2 regions of the Paenibacillus sp. GCM10027628 genome follow, and region 2 is predicted to be linked to the other one. Evidence: riboswitches for the same ligand, from Rfam matches in the RefSeq annotation. Region 2 holds a riboswitch; the other holds the start of a gene.
What was found. Region 2 has a riboswitch for cyclic di-GMP ahead of ACFQZT_RS22460 (glycosyltransferase family 2 protein). Riboswitches for the same ligand answer to the same signal wherever they lie in the genome.
Positions count from the first base shown of each region.

Region 1: linked by a shared signal. The riboswitch ahead of ACFQZT_RS09050 (hypothetical protein) and the one ahead of ACFQZT_RS22460 (glycosyltransferase family 2 protein) in region 2 are both predicted to bind cyclic di-GMP.

Region 1 is NZ_JBHTHA010000005.1:199,506-203,040, forward strand. It holds gene nagZ (beta-N-acetylhexosaminidase) at 1-852, opposite strand, end outside; cyclic di-GMP riboswitch class I at 1,169-1,265, shown strand; gene ACFQZT_RS09050 (hypothetical protein) at 1,453-1,695, shown strand; gene asd (archaetidylserine decarboxylase) at 1,898-2,686, shown strand; gene ACFQZT_RS09060 (MFS transporter) at 2,715-3,535, shown strand, end outside.
Region 2 is NZ_JBHTHA010000035.1:17,332-20,866, forward strand. It holds gene ACFQZT_RS22455 (class I SAM-dependent methyltransferase) at 1-579, opposite strand, end outside; gene ACFQZT_RS22460 (glycosyltransferase family 2 protein) at 579-1,562, opposite strand; cyclic di-GMP riboswitch class I at 1,644-1,733, opposite strand; gene ACFQZT_RS22465 (polysaccharide deacetylase family protein) at 1,985-2,863, shown strand; gene ACFQZT_RS22470 (hypothetical protein) at 2,933-3,535, shown strand, end outside.

The sequences.
Region 1 (3,535 bases), on a different contig from region 2:
AGCGACCATCACCGCATCCGCGCCCTGCTTGAAAGATTCCGCGAAGGGCACCAATTCCAATTTACGCAGTCTGGCCAGATCGTTCTGAACAATCGGAAGCTGGGCGTGCGAATCCACTGACGTATCCCCATGTCCGGGAAAATGTTTCACAACAGGCAGCACCTGCTGCGCCTGAATCCCCTTCATTGTCTGAACCCCCATGGAGCTCACAATAGCCGCATTCGCGCCGAAGGAACGATCGCCAATCACCGGGTTCTTCGGGTTGCTGTTCACATCAAGCACGGGAGCAAAATCGACATTCAGACCATAATCATTCAATTCTTGCCCGAGCAGGCTGCCGACGCCATAGGCAAAGTCTTTGCTATTCGTCTTGCCGATCACTTGGTTGGCGGGCGTCTTGACAATTTCATCGGGAAGCCTCGTCACCTTGCCTCCTTCTTCATCTGCACCTAGCCAGAGCGGCAGCTTGTTCCCCGCATTCGCTCCCTTTAACGCATTCACCAGCTCCACAAGCTGACTCGTCGCCTTCACATTGGTTTTATATAAAATGAGACCGCCGACGTGGTAGTTCTCAATAAGCTCACGCGAATGCTGGCTCATCGCATACCCATCGATTCCTGCAAAAATTAACTGACCGATTTTCTCTTCGATCGTCATTTGCTGCAGCTTCGTTGGAACGATACTTGGCGATGGTGCAGGCGAAGCAGTCACTGTAGGTGCAGGTGTTGGCGTCAGCGATGGCTGTATGGACGTCAAATTACCTCCGGAACGATGGAGGCATCCCGTTAAAAGAACCATCATCGCGCCGCATAGGATGCTCCAGGTTAAGTACCTGTTAATGAACGGACGCATGTCTTCACCTTCTTCATTAAAGTTTGGATGCCAAGTCTTCTTGCTCTAAACGTTCTGCGCATTCACTAAGTTGCAAGCAGCAATTTGCCTAACCGCTCCTGAGCTATCTCCATGTAAAAAGGCGGTAGGATGTATGCCAGCACCACAATGAGTATGGACATTTCCGTGTCACCTCCTTCCTGTTTTTCGTTTGGACAACCTGCATCAGGAGTTCAGCTCTAGCATTGACGCTTTCGTGACTGGAAATACTTTTCATTCCTAATGACATATGACGATTTGGTATGCTATGATAGTTCACAAGAATAAAGCGTTTACATTTGGAAAAAGGCAGCCCCGTACGAAAGTCGGGTACGCAAAGCCACGGGTCTAAAGCGCATGTCCAATACATTCGCTACGATAGCCGGGTTACCCTAATCGGACGAGCCAAGCCGCCTGCTTAGGGCGGCTTTTTTTGGAGATTAGGCAAATGCTCGCAGCTCATTTTTCATGCAAGACGGGCTCTCCATGTAATCACCGGACTTGGCTTCGAAGATTTTCGTCACCTTAGGGAAATTACCTTGAAATCGGTTCTACATTCCTATCACGAAAAGAGGTCTGTCTATGAGAAATCCTGTACCGAGGCCATTCGCAGATGATCGACCGCTTCACAAGCATGCTGATGCGCAATATTCGCTGCCCTTGATTGCCGCATTGGAGCAAATCGCAAACTGCAAGTACTGTACAAGCATTGCCGAGCCTGCTTTGAGAACGCCAATCCAATGCATCAAATATGCAGGATCCCAAATCCCCATTTCCGTCAACTTTGCTACCTGCCATACTTGCGGGGAATATAAGCTGGACTAGGAGAATGACATGAAAACAGCCGCTAGGCTGTTTTTTTCTATGTATCGCTGCCCTCCCTTGCCCCATATGGCAATTGATTCTTTTACCTATCTATGGCAAGATAAGCGAAGAACTATTTATAGAGATTTTTGAGCTTTGGTCCATTTGCTCATATGCTCATCGTCTCTCCTACCTTGACTGAATGAACAGGAGTTACTTACTTATGTCCAAACCGTTTTTTCGATTGCTGACCGAGCTGTCATCACGCAAGTGGGTGTCGCAGTTGACAGGAGCTTTCGCCAAATCCAAGGCCAGCCGTCTTTTTATTCCGCGCTTTGCCCAAACCTATGGCATCCGGATTGAGGATGCTGAGAAGCATATCAAGGACTATATGTCCTTGAACGATTTTTTCACACGTAGATTAAAACCCGGTTTACGTCCGATTCATGAGGATGCGACTCGCGTCGTTAGTCCCGTTGACGCCATGATTACAGGCATTGGAGACATTAAGGACGGGTTGATTCTGAATGTCAAAGGCCAGGACTATACGATCGATGAATTGCTGAATCGTTCGCCGCGTACGGTCAACTATAAGAACGGTTTTTACTTCGTTCTGTATTTGAGCCCTACCGATTACCACCGCATTCACTCTCCGATCACAGGCGACATCCTTGAGAAAGAACACGTGCCGGGTAAAGTGTATCCCGTAAACGAGTTCGGTCTGCGACATATGCGCAGAGTTCTGAGCCGCAACGAAAGGCTGATTACGTTCATGCAGCACGGTACCGGCGAGGTTGCTGTGGTGAAAGTCGGGGCGCTCAATGTCAGCAGCATTCAATATGTGGAGCCGCTGCCGAATCATCTGGAACGCGGACAAGAACTGGCTTATTTTGAGTTTGGTTCGACTGTCGTCCTGCTGTTTGAAGATGAAATGTTTGAATCGCGCAAAGATTTGCAACTAGGCTCTAAAGTCAAAATGGGAGAAGAACTCGGCAGTTTCATAGAGAAATAACAGACCGGGCTCCCGGAGGGAGAGTTCCATGGCTACAACAACAACGACGTCTCCAAAACCAAGCTCGCATGGCTTGCAGGGAACCGGAGATATCAAACCTACTGTGTACCGCATCCTTTTTGCCATTAGTCTCGTACATTTGCTTAATGATTCTATCCAATCCGTTATTCCCGCGATTTTTCCCATTTTAAAAAGCGAAATGGGTCTAAGTTACACCCAAGTGGGGTGGGTACAATTCGCGATCAATTTTACCGCTTCCATTATGCAGCCGGTCGTTGGGCTTTACACCGACCGCAAACCGTCCCCTTACATGCTGCCGATCGGGATGGCATCCACGTTAATCGGGATGCTGCTTCTCGCCTTTGCGCCATCGTACTGGGTTGTCCTGTTGTCGGTATGTTTCGTGGGGCTGGGCTCGGCGGCTTTCCATCCCGAAGGTTCGCGCGTGTCCCACATGGCCGCTGGCGGACGCAAGGGGCTTGCCCAATCGATCTTCCAGGTCGGCGGTAACGCCGGACAATCGCTCGCTCCAATCATGACCAAATGGATCTTCATTCCTCTAGGTCTATTCGGCTCCATTTGGTTCACGGGTGTAGCCGCAGTAGCCATCGCGGTTCAGCTGTATATCGCTCGCTGGTATAAAACCGTGCTGCAAACGGCCCCTATCAAGGCCAAAGCAGTCGTGCAGCGTGCCGTCAATCCGCAGCGGCGCAAGCAAGTGCTCTTCGCCATTTGCATGCTCATCTTCCTCGTCTTCGTCCGCTCTTGGTACGGAGCCGCGATGAGCGGGTACTTCGCCTTCTTCCTGCACGATAAATACGGCTTGTCCATTGACCGTGCGCAAGATTT
Region 2 (3,535 bases):
CAAAATCCGAACGAGAGCAATCACTGGAAACAGCCAAGTATTAAAATAGCTCGCGTATTTCGGATGAAGATTGCAATGACTCATTTTCCTGATCAACTCGTTCAATCGGTATCTTCTTTTATGATGATGGGATTCATCGTGACTGCTCCATAAGAAAGAAAAAGCGGGGACTGTGATGAGCAGATTCCCTCCCGGTTTTAGCTTTGCAGTGAGCGCGGCGAGTGCCCCCATATCATCTTCAATATGCTCAAGCACATCCAGAAGGACGATGAGATCGAATGATTCGTCGGCAAATGGAATCTGATCCGGCAAACTGCCAATATAAACGGCTTTCCCGCTTTTGGATCTTGCAATTTCAGCTGCATCCGGCTCCATTTCGAGCCCGGTAACGTTAGGTCCCAGACTGGATAGAAAGTCAAGGTTGCCTCCGGTTCCGCAGCCTGCATCGAGGATTTGAAAGTCGGGCCCGATTGATTTCACTTGCGATCTTAAAACGGTCTCAATGATGCTGCGCCGGCTGACAAACCACCAGTGTTCATGCTCCAGACGATCCATTTTCAAGTAGATGGTTTGTTCCACTATTTGACTCCTTCCAGCCGAGGCATATCTTTGCTCTCTTCAAGGCCGGTCATATCCCTGACGAAATATAATGGACGACGCTTCGATTCGTTGTAAATACGCCCGATATACTCCCCGATAATGCCCAAAGTCGTAAGCTGGACGCCGCCGAGAAACAGAACCGCAACCATTAGCGATGGATAACCGGGTACCGGATTGCCGTTCAATAAAGTCGTAATAAACAAATAACAGGCAAACGCCATGGCGAAAAAGGAGATGGCAAAGCCCAAATAAGTTGCCGCTTGCAGCGGCATGAAACTGAAAGAAGTGATTCCTTCCAGGGCAAAATTCCACAGCTTCCAGTAGTTGAACTTGGTTTTACCGGCAAATCGGGGCTCTCTCCGGTAGGAAATGCTTGTCTGACGGAATCCGACCCAACTGAATAGCCCCTTCATGAACCGGTGCTGCTCGCGAAGTTCTTTTAATGCATTCACTACTTTGCGGGACATTAATCGGAAATCGCCCGTATCCTGCGGAATGGGGATAGGGGTCAGCCTTTTGATAAATCTATAAAATAAATGCGCCGTGATCTTCTTCAGCGAACTTTCCCCATCCCGCTGAGTACGTGTGGCATAGACCACGTCATAGCCTTCTTCCCATTTGGCGAGCAGTTCCGGGATGACTTCCGGCGGATCCTGCAAATCTGCGTCAATCGGAATAACGGCTTCGCCGCGGCAATTGTCTAGGCCGGCCGTCAATGCGATTTCTTTCCCGAAATTCCGGGAAAGATCAATAATTTTAATGCGATGATCCTTCTCGCAAATACCGTGGAGCTGCTCCAAAGTATCATCCTTGCTTCCATCATTAATGAACACCACTTCATAACCGTAACCGGTTTGATTCATAACGCGTGTGACTCTAAAATAAAATTCCATGATGTTGGAGCTTTCGTTAAAAACAGGAACAATGATGGAAACCATAGGTTCTTTCACCGTTTTTCGCATACTAGCAACCCCGCTATTCATCATGTAATGGTAAATAAAAAAAGCCCCTTTTACCGAAAAAAGGGGCAAGAACTCCCGCACCTTGGTAACTGGCTGGCATAGCGCCTTATTGGCACCTTAGCCCCTGTAGCTTTGCGTCACCGGCTTTGACCGGGTTTGCCTTTTTCAACTTTTGCGAAGATTATCGTTCGAATTATAATATAGTCCCATCATAATGCATGTCCGATTTCTGCAATATCCGACAGAAAGATTATTTTGGAAGATATCGATCATAGCATAAAGAACTAATTGGTCGGATATGAATAGATCGCGAGGAGCAGCTGAACTAGGACTTATTTCTATAAAGTACCAATGCTTCAAAAAGCAGAGAAAGCCATAATAAGGGCATCATGTGGTTTGCATGCCAATGAGGGGGACTTGTTATGAGCAATTCTATGGTACAAGTAAGGACTGCGGCGTTTATTGGCATGATCTGCGTAATGATATCCGGCTGCAGTGCGAAAGTTTATCCCAACCATGCATCAGAGAAAACTCCGGAACCTGCGCCCTATGTGCAAGCCAATAAGCACTCAACTTCCGATGATTCCATCGTGGAAACGCAGCATTTCTACACGGGACCTCGAAAATTGAAGGTTGAGGCTTCCACCCGTGATGCCCGATCCGAAAATAAAACTGCCTACCTGACCTTCGACGACGGTCCATCTCAGAGCACGGCGAAGATTTTGAGCATTTTAAAAAGCTTCGGCATTCCCGCCACCTTTTTCGTGGTAGGGACGGACACCATTGAAGGAAGAGCACTGTACAAACGAATCGCAGCTGAAGGCCATGCGCTTGGCAATCATACATACTCACACAATTACAACACCATATATAAATCGCCGGAAGCGTTTCGCAGAGACGTCCGTAAGCTGGATCAGCTTTTGGAAGAAACCGTGGGCTATCGCCCGGATATCCTTCGCTTTCCAGGAGGTTCTAACAACCATCTCAGCTGGAAGCCCGGCGGCAGAGGTATTATGAGCAAGGTGGCTAGGGCGATGAAGGAGGACGGCTACCAATATTTTGACTGGAATGTAAGCTCCACGGATGCAGCTGCCCCGGTTCAAGACAGGAACATGATCATTGATTCCGTACTCGGCGCTAGCCGGGGAAAACAAAAAATCATTGTCCTTATGCACGACAATAGTTTTAAAACAACGACCGTTGAGGCGCTTCCCATCGTGATCAAAAGGCTGCAAGCAGCCGGGTTCCGGTTCGATAAGCTGACGAAATCCTCGTTCACTTTTCAATTTTTGACGCCATGAAGGTTGTTCGCTTGCCTCTCATCGTTTACCATAAACGTAAGGTCCAAAAGGAGAGGCAGGAGTTGCTGTATGCCGGATGTGTTACGATTAGGACCGCTGCAACTGCAGGGTCAATTGCTTACGTTGCTTCTCGCTTGTATTGTTGGCTATTGGCTGACCAGGAGGCTAGTGCGGAAGCTGAAGAGCGATAGAGGAGTTGCTTATCCCATCGATGATGTTGTCTTTAATGGCGGCGTTATTATACTGCTCTTCTGGAAGTTTGGCGTCATACTGACTCAGCCATCCTTGCTTTGGAAGCAGCCGGGGAAGCTGTTGTTGGTGTCCGGTTCCAGCGCCGAGCTGCTAACAGGGTTGTTAGTTGCTCTCATCTATGCTCTTTTTCAGCTGCGCAAGCATCAAATTCCGATCTTCCTGCTGTTGGATGTTCTCGCCTGCGGCCTCACAGGGGCTGTGTTGCTATATGCTTCGCTAGTACAGGAATATGGAAGTCCGACCTCGCTGCCGTGGGGGATCGGTGCCCAAGGGACTACGGGCAGGTTCCATCCTTATTACCAATATTTTGCGTTACTGCTCGTTCCCTTATGGATTTGGCAGCTTAAACGTTCAAGCGTGCACGCCCCTGGATCAGGCAAGCTCCTCAAATACACATCGCTTTATGTGGGCGGCGCCGGC